DNA from 3 places in the Pseudomonas sp. St316 genome. Region 1 is predicted to be linked to each of the others. Evidence: predicted binding sites of a transcription regulator. Region 1 holds the regulator's gene; each other region holds the start of a gene.

Evidence for each region. The regulator sigma-54, encoded in region 1, starts transcription at its own class of promoters, with help from an activator protein. The targets are predictions, from matches to a motif close to ANTGGCATNNANNTTGCTNT.
Region 2: the regulator sigma-54 is predicted to act here: its motif matches at 1,973-1,992, upstream of KI237_RS04345 (pilin).
Region 3: the regulator sigma-54 is predicted to act here: its motif matches at 2,375-2,394, upstream of flgB (flagellar basal body rod protein FlgB).

What each region holds. Positions count from the first base shown of each region.
Region 1 covers NZ_AP021901.1:5,632,693-5,636,903, forward strand. The annotation lists gene lptA (lipopolysaccharide transport periplasmic protein LptA) at 1-462, shown strand, start outside; gene lptB (LPS export ABC transporter ATP-binding protein) at 462-1,187, shown strand; gene KI237_RS25250 (RNA polymerase factor sigma-54) at 1,352-2,845, shown strand; gene hpf (ribosome hibernation-promoting factor, HPF/YfiA family) at 2,922-3,230, shown strand; gene ptsN (PTS IIA-like nitrogen regulatory protein PtsN) at 3,243-3,707, shown strand; gene rapZ (RNase adapter RapZ) at 3,711-4,211, shown strand, end outside.
Region 2 covers NZ_AP021901.1:987,323-991,533, forward strand. The annotation lists partial or broken gene KI237_RS04335 (type II secretion system F family protein) at 1-111, opposite strand, end outside; gene pilB (type IV-A pilus assembly ATPase PilB) at 114-1,814, opposite strand; gene KI237_RS04345 (pilin) at 2,039-2,446, shown strand; gene KI237_RS04350 (BON domain-containing protein) at 2,714-3,067, shown strand; gene KI237_RS04355 (DUF2845 domain-containing protein) at 3,353-3,649, opposite strand; gene KI237_RS04360 (DUF748 domain-containing protein) at 3,651-4,211, opposite strand, start outside.
Region 3 covers NZ_AP021901.1:1,579,349-1,583,559, reverse strand. The annotation lists partial or broken gene flgE (flagellar hook protein FlgE) at 1-712, opposite strand, end outside; gene flgD (flagellar hook assembly protein FlgD) at 741-1,463, opposite strand; gene flgC (flagellar basal body rod protein FlgC) at 1,479-1,922, opposite strand; gene flgB (flagellar basal body rod protein FlgB) at 1,926-2,333, opposite strand; partial or broken gene cheR (protein-glutamate O-methyltransferase CheR) at 2,695-3,521, opposite strand; gene KI237_RS07120 (chemotaxis protein CheV) at 3,576-4,211, opposite strand, start outside.

The DNA of each region.
Region 1 (4,211 bases):
AACCAGCCTATCCGCATCCAGGCTGACGATGCCCAGCTCGACGACAAGAATGGCGTCGCCACCTATAAAGGCGACGTGATCATCACCCAGGGCTCGATGAAGGTCACCGGCAATACCGTGACCATCACCCGCACCCCGTCCGGCGACATCGACGTAGTCACCTCGGTGGGCAACCTGGCCTATTTCGAGCAGCTGCAAACCGCAGGCGATACCAAGCCTGTGCAGGGCTACGGGATCACCATCCAGTACCACGCCTCCCAGGATCGCGTGGTCCTGATCGACCGCGCCAAGGTCGTCGACAAGGACAACAACGTGACCCAAGGCGAGAAAATCGTCTACGACACCAACAAGAAACTCGCCAGCGCCGGTCGCGCCACCGGCAGCAAGGTGACCGAGTCGCGTCCGCGGATCGACATGGTGATCCAACCGAAAAAGAAAACCGACGAGCAGAAGGCCCAGTAATGGCAACTCTGAAAGCTCAGCATCTGGCCAAGAGCTACAAGAGCCGTCAAGTCGTGCGCGATGTCAGCCTGTCCATCGACAGCGGCCAGATCGTCGGCCTGCTCGGCCCCAACGGCGCGGGCAAGACCACCTGCTTCTACATGATCGTCGGCCTGGTCCAGGCCGATCAGGGTCGCGTGCTGATCGACGACCTGGATGTCAGCCACCAGCCAATGCACGGTCGGGCGAAGGCAGGTATCGGCTATTTGCCGCAAGAAGCGTCGATTTTCCGCAAACTGTCGGTTGCCGACAACATCATGGCAATCCTCGAGACCCGCAAGGAACTCGACAAGGCCGGTCGTCGCCAGGAGCTGGAAAGCCTGCTACAGGAATTCCACATCAGTCATATTCGCGACAACCTGGGCATGAGCCTGTCCGGTGGCGAGCGCCGTCGCGTGGAAATCGCCCGCGCCCTGGCCACCGCACCGAAGTTCATCCTGCTCGACGAACCGTTCGCCGGCGTGGACCCCATCTCGGTGGGCGACATCAAGCAGATCATCCATCACCTCAAGGCCAAGGGGATCGGCGTGCTGATCACCGACCACAACGTGCGCGAGACGCTGGATATCTGCGAAACCGCCTACATTGTCAACGACGGCCAACTGATCGCCGAAGGCGATTCGGCAGCCATCCTGGCCAATGACCTGGTCAAGGAAGTGTATCTGGGCCATGAGTTCCGCCTGTAAGCACAAGTGTCTGGCGAATTGCCCGAGCGTCGTTTAATTTTATTATGGCGACGCTCTAGGCAAACACTTCAGTTTCAGGCATATAATTTGCTTAAGTTTGGCGCCTCGGCGCCCTGTAGTGGATGGCGCATGTGCGCCGGCGAATAAGGTGTTAAGCCCCTGCCATGAAACCATCGCTAGTCTTGAGAATGGGCCAGCAGCTGACGATGACACCGCAGCTGCAACAGGCCATCCGCCTGCTCCAATTGTCGACCCTGGACCTGCAACAGGAAATCCAGGAGGCCCTGGAGTCCAATCCGATGCTCGAACGCCAGGAAGAAGGCGACGACTTCGACAACACCGACCCGCTGGCCGACAACGTCGAGCAGAAGACCAACACCGAAATCCCTGAACCGGCCTACCAGGAAACCGCCCCGACGGTGGACAACCTCGAGGATGGCGAATGGAACGAACGCATCCCCAACGAACTGCCGGTGGACACGGCCTGGGACGACGTCTACCAGACCAGCGCCAGCAGCCTGCCGAGCAGCGATGACGACGAGTGGGACTTCACCACCCGCACCTCTGCTGGCGAAAGCCTGCAAAGCCATCTGCTGTGGCAGTTGAACCTGGCGCCGATGTCCGATACCGATCGCCTGATCGCCGTGACCCTGATCGATTGCATCAACAACCAGGGCTACCTGGACGAGACCCTCGAGGAAATCCTCGAGGCCTTCGACCCCGAGCTCGACATCGAGCTGGACGAGATCGAAGCCGTCCTTCATCGCATCCAGCAGTTCGAACCAGCCGGCATCGGCGCCCGCAACCTGGGCGAATGCCTGTTGCTGCAACTGCGCCAGTTGTCCGCCAAGACACCCTGGTTGGCCGAAGCCAAGCGCCTGGTCACCGATTACATCGACCTGTTGGGTGGCCGCGACTACAGCCAACTGATGCGTCGCATGAAGCTCAAGGAAGATGAGCTGCGCCAGGTCATCGAACTGGTGCAGAGCCTCAATCCGCGCCCCGGCTCGCAGATCGAATCCACCGAGCCCGAATATGTGGTCCCCGACGTGATCGTGCGCAAGCACAATGATCGCTGGCTGGTGGAGCTCAACCAGGAGTCGATGCCCAAGCTGCGGGTCAACGCCCAGTACGCCGGCTTTGTGAAGCGCGCCGACACCAGCGCCGACAACACCTTCATGCGCAACCAGTTGCAGGAAGCGCGCTGGTTCATCAAGAGCCTGCAAAGCCGCAACGAAACCCTGATGAAAGTGGCCACCCAGATCGTCGAGCATCAGCGCGGCTTCCTGGAGTACGGCGATGAAGCGATGAAACCGTTGGTCCTGCATGACATTGCCGAGGCGGTGGGCATGCACGAGTCGACGATTTCCCGGGTAACCACCCAGAAATTCATGCATACCCCTCGGGGCATCTATGAATTGAAATACTTTTTCTCCAGCCACGTCAGCACCTCCGAAGGCGGCGAATGCTCGTCCACGGCCATCCGCGCGATCATCAAAAAACTGGTGGCTGCGGAAAATCAGAAAAAGCCGTTGAGTGACAGCAAGATCGCTGGTTTACTGGAGGCACAAGGCATTCAGGTGGCCCGCCGTACCGTCGCCAAATACCGCGAATCCCTCGGGATCGCGCCTTCGAGCGAACGCAAGCGGTTGATGTAACAGGCCACGCCACAGCGTTCCAGTGGCAGGCATTTCTGCCTGCCGCTTTATGCACTGGCAACGAAGGAGAAGCTGTATGCAAGTCAAGATCAGTGGACACCAACTGGAAGTGACCGAACCCCTGCGCATCTACGTCGGCGAAAAGCTCGACCGATTGGAGAGGCATTTCGACAAGATCACCAACGTGCAAGTCACGATGACCGTCGAGAAGCTGCTGCAGAAAATCGAAGCCACGCTGCATATTCCCGGCGGACAAGTGGTCGCCAACGCAGAGCACACAGACATGTATGCCGCGATTGACCTGCTGACCGACAAGCTGGATCGCCAACTCAAAAAGCATAAGGAAAAGACCCAGAGCCTCCTCCAGGGCGCAACCGGTCGTTAACCCCCCCAATCCATGATCCGACTAGAAACCATCCTGACCCCCGGCCGTTCCCAAGTGAACGCGCCGGGCGGCAGTAAAAAGAAAGCCCTCGAACACATTGCCAACCTGATCCACCGCGAGGTGCCGGATCTGGAAATGCAGGACGTCTTCGAGGCCCTCGTTGCCCGTGAAAAACTCGGTTCCACCGGTTTTGGCAACGGCATCGCCATTCCCCACTGCCGTCTCAAGGGTTGTGCCGCGCCGATCAGCGCGCTGTTGCACCTTGAAACCGCTATAGATTTCGACGCCATCGACGGCGCCCCGGTCGACCTGCTTTTTGTATTGCTGGTACCGGAGGCAGCGACCGATGCGCACCTTGAGCTGCTGCGCCAGATTGCCAGCATGCTGGACCGCAAGGAAGTGCGCGAAAAACTGCGCAGCGCACCGAGTAACGAAGCTTTGTACCAGGTTGTCCTGGACGAGCAGAACGGTCATTAAAAAATGCGCATGATCATTGTCAGTGGCCGCTCCGGCTCCGGTAAAAGCACGGCCCTCAACGTGCTTGAGGACAGCGGCTACTATTGCATCGACAACCTGCCCGCCGGCCTGCTGCCGGAACTGGCCGAGCGCGCCCTGATCCACACCGAGTTGGCGCAGCCGCTGGTGGCGGTGTCCATCGATGCGCGTAACCTGCCAAGCCACCTGTCGCGTTTTCCTGAACTGCTCGAGGAAGTGCGCAGCCGGCATATCCAGTGCGACGTGCTGTACCTGGATGCCGATGAAGAGACACTGCTCAAGCGCTTTTCCGAAACCCGCCGGCGCCACCCGCTGAGCAATGCCAACCGCTCCCTGGCCGAAGCCATCGAGGATGAAAGCCAGCTACTGGGGCCGATCGCCGATCTGGCAGACCTGAAGGTCAACACCACGCACCTGAACCTGTATCAGTTGCGTGACACGATCAAGCTGCGCCTGCTCAACCAACCCGAGCCGGGCACGGCGTTC
Region 2 (4,211 bases), 2.1 Mb from region 1:
TGCCTTGACCAGTGCCGGGCTCTGGCCCGTCAGCTCGCCACTCATTTTTGTGCCTTTGCGGTCCTTGCCTTCCCAGGTGTAAACATCGGTTTTGACTGCCTTGACCGCCATGTTCAATCCTTGGTGACCCGGTTGATTTCTTCGAGGCTGGTGACGCCTTGCATCACTTTGATCAGCCCCGATGTGCGCAGGTCATTGAAGCCGTCCTTGCGCATTTGCAGATCGATTTCCAGCGAGTTGCCCTCGGCCATGATCAACCGTTGCAGCTCGGGCGTGTTCTTGACCACTTCGTAAACCCCCACGCGCCCTCTGTAACCGTTGTTGCATTGTTCGCAACCGACCGGCTCATAGATCGTGAATGTGCCGATGCGTTCCCGAGGAAAACCTTCCTTGAGCAACGTTTCCTCGGGAATCTCGATGGCCTTCTTGCAGTGACTGCACAGCTTGCGCGCCAGCCGCTGGGCGATGATCAGATGCACGGCGGTGGCGATGTTGAACCCCGGGATGCCCATGTTCTGCAAGCGGATCAGGGTTTCGGCGGCGCTGTTGGTGTGCAATGTGGAGAGCACCAGGTGACCGGTCTGGGCGGCCTTGATGGCGATCTCGGCGGTTTCCAGGTCGCGGATTTCGCCGACCATGATCACGTCCGGGTCCTGGCGCAGGAACGAGCGCAGGGCCTGGGCGAAATCCAGCCCCTGGCGCGGGTTCACGTTGACCTGGTTGATGCCTTCCATGTTGATCTCCACCGGGTCTTCGGCGGTGGAAATGTTGATGTCCACGGTATTGAGGATATTCAGCCCAGTGTAGAGCGACACGGTCTTGCCCGAGCCGGTCGGGCCGGTCACCAGGATCAGCCCTTGTGGTTGCTTGAGGGCGGCCATGTACAAGTCTTTCTGATCCGGTTCGTAGCCCAGGGCATCGATGCCCATTTGCGCGCTGGACGGGTCGAGGATCCGGATCACCACTTTTTCGCCCCAGAGCGTGGGCAGGGTGTTGACCCGGAAGTCGATGGACTTGGTTTTCGACAAGCGCATTTTCAAACGGCCGTCCTGGGGTTTGCGTCGCTCGGAAATATCCAGGCTGGCCATGACTTTCAGGCGGGCGGCGATACGGTTGGCCAACTGGGTCGGCGGCCTGGCCACTTCCCGCAATATGCCGTCGGTGCGCACTCGCACCCGGTAGATTTTTTCGTAGGGCTCAAAGTGCAGGTCGGAAGAGCCACCCTTGATCGCGTCCAGCAGCATCTTGTTGACGAAACGCACCACGGGCGCATCGTCGGTGTCCTGGCCTGCGATGGAATCCTGCTGGGTGTCGTCGATCGATTCGATGTCCAGGCCGTCGAGGTCGACATCGCCCATGCCTTCCAGGCCGGTGCTGCTGGACTCGAAAAATTTTTCGATGGCGTCGCTGAGCTTGTCGTCCTCCACCAGGATGGCTTCGGTGGTCAGGCCAGTGCTGAACTGGATGTCGTTGATGGCCTGGTGATTGGTGGGGTCGGAGATGCCTACATACAATTTGTTGCCACGCCGCCACAGCGGCAGGGCGTGGTGCTGGCGTACCAGTTTTTCGCTGACCAGGCCGGTGGGTTGGGTTTCTTTGTCCAGGCTGTTGAGGTCCAGCAGGGCGACGCCGAAATGCTCCGAGGCGATCTCCGCGACCTGGCGGCTCTGGACCAGTTTGTTTTGCACCAGGTAGCTGACCAAGGGGATGCGATTGCGTTGGGCCTGTTGATACGCCTGTTGCGCACTTTGCTCGGTGAGCAGTTCGGCCGACACCAATTGCTTGGTCAGGCCGCTGAGGGCGATGTCATTCATATGGGTACCGGACGCGGACAGTTCATGACTTATAGCCTAGTCAAGCATCCACGCCAAACCAGCGGGCCGGGGTGACAAAAAACGTCAGATAGTGCGGTTGTTGAGGTAGGACGTTGCCGTTGTGCGGGTTCAACCCCCTTTAATGATGGGGTTTGAGGATTGGCATGTGCCCTGCAATGGCGATTAAAGGTCATGAGATTTCGACTCATGCATGGGAGATGTCTATGAGCAAGCAAAAGGGCTTTACGCTGATCGAGCTGCTGATCGTCGTGGCGATCATCGGCATCCTGGCGACGTTTGCGTTGCCGCAATATTCCAGGTACCAAGCGCGGGCGAAGGCTACCGCCGGGCTGGGGGAAATCTCGGCGCTGAAGGTAGCGTACGAGGATCAGATGAATCAGGGCGTTACTCCGACGCTGGCCCTCATGAACGCCCCGACCACAACCAGCAACTGCACAATTTCGGTGTCAGGTACGGCTACGACGGCAGGCACCATCGTTTGTACCCTCCTGAACGCCCCTGCCTCCGTAGTAGGTAAGACGATCACCCTCAGCCGTGATGTCAACGGCCTCTGGACATGCGGATCCACCGCACCCAAGGAATACCTGCCGATCTCTTGCCCTGGCACCTGATACTCTCACGGCGAGGGGGGCCGCTCCCTCGCCATGCAAACCCTTCTTGATTTATCAGCTTAGCGGCAAGGCAGGATCGGCATGTTGCATGTTGAAAATGGGATGCTCATGCAATTTGCATGATTGTGAATTTCGCCGCTTCGCTTAACTTGTTGATTTATAAGTAATTAATTAATTTCTCAAAACTGGCACAACCTTCGCACTACTCCTGATAACCCTGCCGGGATGTACCTCCGGCAGTTTTTGAGAAAAACAGGAGTTACTCGTATGAAGAAGTTTGCTATCACTGCCGCCGCTGCAACCGCACTGACCTTGACCATGGCTAGCGCATTCGCCGAAACCACTCAAGCGAATCAGGCGCCGATGATGCTGGCTGCTGGCGAAGTGACCAAGGCCAAGGAAGAAACCAAGGACACCTGGATTACCACCAAGGTCAAAGCTGACTTGGTCACCGAGAAAGGCATTCCTGGCACCGACATCAAAGTGGAAACCAACAAAGGCGTTGTGTCCCTGTCGTCGACCGTTGCCGTGACCGAAGCGCAGAAGAAAACTGCCGTTGCGATCGCCAAGAAAATCAAAGGCGTCCAAGCCGTGTCGGCTGACGGCCTGAAAGCCGAATAAGGCTAAGACTTCTCGCCTGGACTGGGAGAAGGCGCGGCAAGCGGGCCAGGATATACGCTTGCCGTCGCTTTGGAGTTCATGCGAAAGGCCATAGGGATGTGGCCATTACAGGCCCCCGGCATTCGTGCCGGGGGCCTGTTCTATTGCGGGGTGGAAAAGTGCGGGTGAGGTTTGTGGGGCTGTCTGGGAAATCGAGTTGCCCTTATCGCGAGCAAGCTCGCTCCCGCAGGGGCCGTGATGCGATCAAATGTGGGAGCGAGCTTGCTCGCGATGGCGGCGGTACATTCACCGCCCCCGCTTGCTGGTGATCTGCACCAGCCGATTACCCTCGAAACGCAGGTACTGATACATGCCACTGTTGGGGCCGTAGGTCCATTCTTCCACCGGGTACTCCTCCCGGCGATTGACACTGCGCTTGTAGCCCAGGTCATCCCGCGCCGCAGGCTGACCGCACTTTTGCAGCACTTCGCTGGAGCGGTCGCCGACGCTGATCAACTGGCTGCCGCAACGTAGCGTGTCGGCAGCCGAGGCCTGGCTGGCGGCCAGCAATAGACCCAGGCTGAGCCCCAACCAGGGTTTCATCTTATTCGGCATCCAGATGCATCGGGGTAATCACCCGGCCATCGCTTTCGGCCTGGCCGAGGCTGGCGTCGATGAAGTACACGCGGTCGTCGGCCAACTGCCCTTTGTCCACCAGGAAGTCCTTGATACTGCTGGCCCGTTCCTGCCCCAGTTGGCGCAACAGCACGTCACTGCCACTCCAGAACTTGATCACACCTTCACGCAGTTTCTCGATGCGTGCCTTTTTATCCAGTTGCGTCCATTCGGCCGGTGGCTGGGTCTTGAGGCGCGTACGGTAGATGCCTTCGAGCAGCGGCGGCTTTTCATCCTCGGGCACCTGTATCAGCGAGGCCTGGGCCGGTACTTTGTCACCCCGACGCTGGAGCATCTTGTAGTAGTTGTACTGGTATTCGCGCTCCAGGCGCTGGGCGGCGAGCAACGGACCGTCGCTGCTTTCGGCGGCGGTACCTTCGATCTCCAGGCGCAGCTCCGGACGTTTGCCAAGGGCCTCGGACAGTTTGAGCAGCGTGCCTTCGTTGTCCTTACTCAGGTCGCTGGAACCCGGCGCAAACGCCACGCTGCC
Region 3 (4,211 bases), 2.7 Mb from region 1:
TCGAAGGAACCGGAGCGTTCGGAGCAATCGGCGCGCTGCCATTGAGGTTACGACCATCGATCAAGGTATACACGTTCCAGGTGTTACCAGCAGTCTTGACCATGTACTGGTCCATGGAGTGCTGGTTGCCCTGAGTGTCATAGACCGGGGTCGTGAATTGCTTGGTAAACGTGGCCGTGTCGGTCGGATTGAACGCCGTAGTGATCGCCGTCGCCGTCGAGTTCAGGTTGATCGTCGACGAAACCAGGCTGGTGGCGCTCGGTGGCAGGTTCGAGGTATCGATGCGCAGGTCGGTCAGGATACCGTTCTGGATCTTGCCGTTGGCATCCACGCCATAGCCTTGCAGGCGCGAAGTGCCGTCGCTGTTGGTGATGTAGCCTTCCTTGTCGGTCTTGAAGGTACCGGCACGGGTGTAGCTCAGCGAACCGTCGTTGCTCAGGACAAAGAAACCCTGGCCCTGGATGCCCATGTCCAGCACGTTGCCAGTGTTGTTCACGTCACCCTGGCCGAACTGCTGGGAAACGTTGGCCAGGCGCACGCCGTTGCCGACGGTCTTGCTGCCCGAACCCAGCTTGGTGGCCGAGTAGACGTCTTCGAATTCCGCGCGGGACGATTTGAAACCGGTGGTCGCCACGTTGGCGATGTTGTTGCCGGTCACGTCCAGCTGTTTGTTGGCTGCATAGAGACCGCTAAGGCCGATGTTAAAAGACATGTTGACTCCTTTTGCCGGTTAGTCGGCTCTACATACCAATAGTTTGTACTTTGGACAGGGCGATGCTGCCCACCCCGGCCAGGTTGAGCATCAGCTCACCGCCCGTCTGGCTGATCGTCACGCTGCTGACCGTGGCCGGCAGGTTGGTGATCAGCGACGTGGCCTTGCCGTCGATGGTGGTCGACGCGGCGAAGGTGTAGGTGCCCGACTCGACCGTCGTGCCCGCGTCGTTCTTGCCATCCCAGATGAAGGCCGAATTGCCGGCGTTCTGGCTGCCCAAGTCGATGGTGCGAACGGTCTTGCCGTCCTTGTCCACGATCTTGACCGCGACGGAGGACACCGATGCCGGTACCACCACTGTGCCGTTGAGGCTCTTGGAAGTATCGACCACCGCCTTGTCGCCCGGGGCAATGACCGAGCGACCGACCAGCGACGAGGCTTGCAGGGCCTGGGACGAGTTGTAGTTGCCGGCGATACCGCTCACGGTGTCGTTGAGGGTGGTAATGCCTTCCAGGCTGCTGAACTGCGCCAACTGGGCAACGAACTCGCCGTTGTCCTGGGGCTCCAGCGGGTTCTGGTTTTTCAGCTGGGTAACGAGCAACTGCAGGAACGCGTCCTTGCCCAATTCCTTCTTGCCGGTTGCCGCGCCGGTCGCCGCACCCAGGCCATCGCTCGTGGTGGGGGTCTTGACCGAGGAATTGGCCAGAATCTCGTTAAGGCTCAAACCACCTGTTGTACTGGTAACGCTCATGTGACTCGCCCCTTATCACTGACCGAGGGTCAGGACCTTCTGCATCATGGTTTTGGCGGTGTTCATCATTTCGGCGTTGGTCTGGAAGGAACGGCTGGCGGAAATCATGTCGGCCATTTCTTCGACGACGTTGACGTTCGGGTAGTAGACGTAACCCTTGGCGTCTGCGGCCGGATGGTTTGGCTCATAACGTGCTTCGAGGTTGCTCTGGTCTTCGACCACGCCAAGCACCTGTACGCCCTGCCCGGCCGCGCCCTGCTCCTGGAACAACGAGTCGCTGCCGCCGGACTGGCCGCCCTGGAACATGGTGGCGAATACCGGGTGGCGGGCACGGTAGGTCTGGTCGATGCTCGACGAAACGGTCTCGGCGTTGGCAATGTTACTGGCGACGGTGTTCAGGCGAGTGGTCTGGGCACTCATGGCACTGCCGGCAATGTTGAATACGCTAGCAATCGACATGGCTTACTCTCCGCGCAGGGCCGATACCAGCCCTTTGAACTTGCTGTTGAGCAGGGTGAAGCTGGCCTGGAAGTTCACGGAGTTTTCCGCGTAGTTGGACTGTTCCAGTTGAGCGTCCACGGTGTTCTGGTCGATCGAAGGCTGCATCGGTGTGCGATACATCAGCGATTCGTCGCCATTGCCCAGGCCTTCGGCCTCGATATGACGGCTGTTGGTCATGTTCAAGGCAAAGCTGCCGTTCTTGGTCTTCTCGTTCTGCTCGGCGAGCACTTTGGAGAAGTCCAGGTCCCGAGCCTTGTAGTTCGGGGTGTCGGCGTTGGCGATGTTGTTGGCCAGGACTTCGGCACGCTGGGCGCGGAAGCCCAGAGCCTTTTCGTGGATACCGAGCGCTTTATCGAAGCTGATGCTCATGGCGGAAACCTTTGGGTGACCAGAATGTACGTACGATGGCTAAAGCAAGCGTCGTGCCATTATCAAAAACGCCGTAAACCGGGGCTTTGCGGGCACCGGCAAAGCGGCAATGCCAGAAAAGCGGCAATGAGGTTCCGCTTGGCTGCCGCTTTTCTGCCGCTTCCTGCAGGACAAATGCATTTCATTGTGGGAGCGAGCCTGCTCGCGATGTTGGTGTGTCAGTCAACATTGATGTCACCTGTGATATCGCTATCGCGAGCAGGCTCGCTCCCACAGGGGATAGGGGTGATCAGGAGATCATCAGCGGGCATAAAAAACGGGAGCCATTGAGGACTCCCGTTTTTTTGACATGCCAAGCCAATCACTTCGCCTGGTAGATGATCCCGGGCTGCACTGGACCATCTGGTAATGATCCGGCAAACCGTTCAACGCCTCGGAGGCGCCGAGGAACAGATAGCCGCCCGGCTTCAGCGTGCTGTGGATGCGCAGCAGAATGTCTTTCTTCACTTCGGCGGAGAAGTAGATCAGTACATTGCGGCAGAACACGATGTCGAACTTGCCCAGGCTGGCATAGCTGTCCAGCAGGTTGAAGGAGCGGAATTCCACCCGGCTCTTGATCGGCGCCTTGACCACCCATTTACCCGGCCCTTTCGGATCGAAGTAACGTTGCAGGCGATCCGGCGACAGGCCCCGGCCGATGGCCAGGCTGTCGTACTCGCCGGTCTTGCAGTTATTGAGCATGGTCCCGGAAAGGTCGGTGGCAACGATCTGCACGCCGCCTTTCAACTGGCCGAGGTTGGACCGCTCGAACTCATCGATGGACATCGACAGCGAATAGGGTTCCTGCCCCGACGAACAGGCCGCCGACCAGATCCGCAAACGCTGGCCCGGGCTGGCCTTGATGGCCGCCGGCAACACTTTGTTCTTCAACACCTCAAACGGATAGGTGTCGCGAAACCACAGGGTTTCGTTGGTGGTCATCGCGTCCACCACCATTTCGCGCAAACCACTGCGCGGCTGGGTCTGAATACGCTGCACCAGTTCGCCCAATGACTTGAGGCCCTGTTGCTCCATCAATTTATTGAGACGGCTCGACACCAGGTACTGCTTGTTTTCACCAAGCAAGATGCCACAGGCTTTTTCCAGGAAGACCCGGAACTGTTCGAAATCCAAATTACCCGTAGACAAGATACCGCCTCTTTCATCGTGTTGACTTGCCGGGCGCACAACGCGCCCGACCTTTTATTCTGCTGCCTTGATCCGATCCACGACCCGGGAAGCCAGGTCATCGGGACGGAATTTTGCCAGGAAATCGTCGGCGCCGACCTTCTTGACCATCGCCTGGTTGAAAACCCCGGACAACGAAGTATGCAAGATGATATGCAGCTTTTGCATGCGCGGGTCGCTGCGGATTTCCGACGTCAGGGTGTACCCGTCCATCTCCGGCATTTCAATGTCGGAGATCATCATCAGGAACTCTTCCTCAGGCTTCTTGCCCTCGTCGACCAGCTTGCGCAGGTAATCCAGCGCCTGTCGCCCGTCGTTCAACGCCACCACCTCGACGCCAATCGTTTGCAGGCAACGGGTCACCTGCTTGCGGGCCACCGAAGAGTCATCGACGGTCAACACCCGCAACGAAATCGCCTTGTGCTGGGTTTCGGCATCCACCACCCCGAAGGAGATCGCTTCCGGTGTGGGCGCGACTTCGGCGAGGATTTTTTCCACGTCGATGATTTCCACCAACTGGTTATCGACCCGGGTCACTGCCGTGAGGTAGTGATCGCGGCCGGTGCCCTTGGGCGGTGGATGGATCTCTTCCCAGTTCATGTTGACGATGCGCTCCACCGAGCGGACCAGGAACCCCTGGGTCTTGGTGTT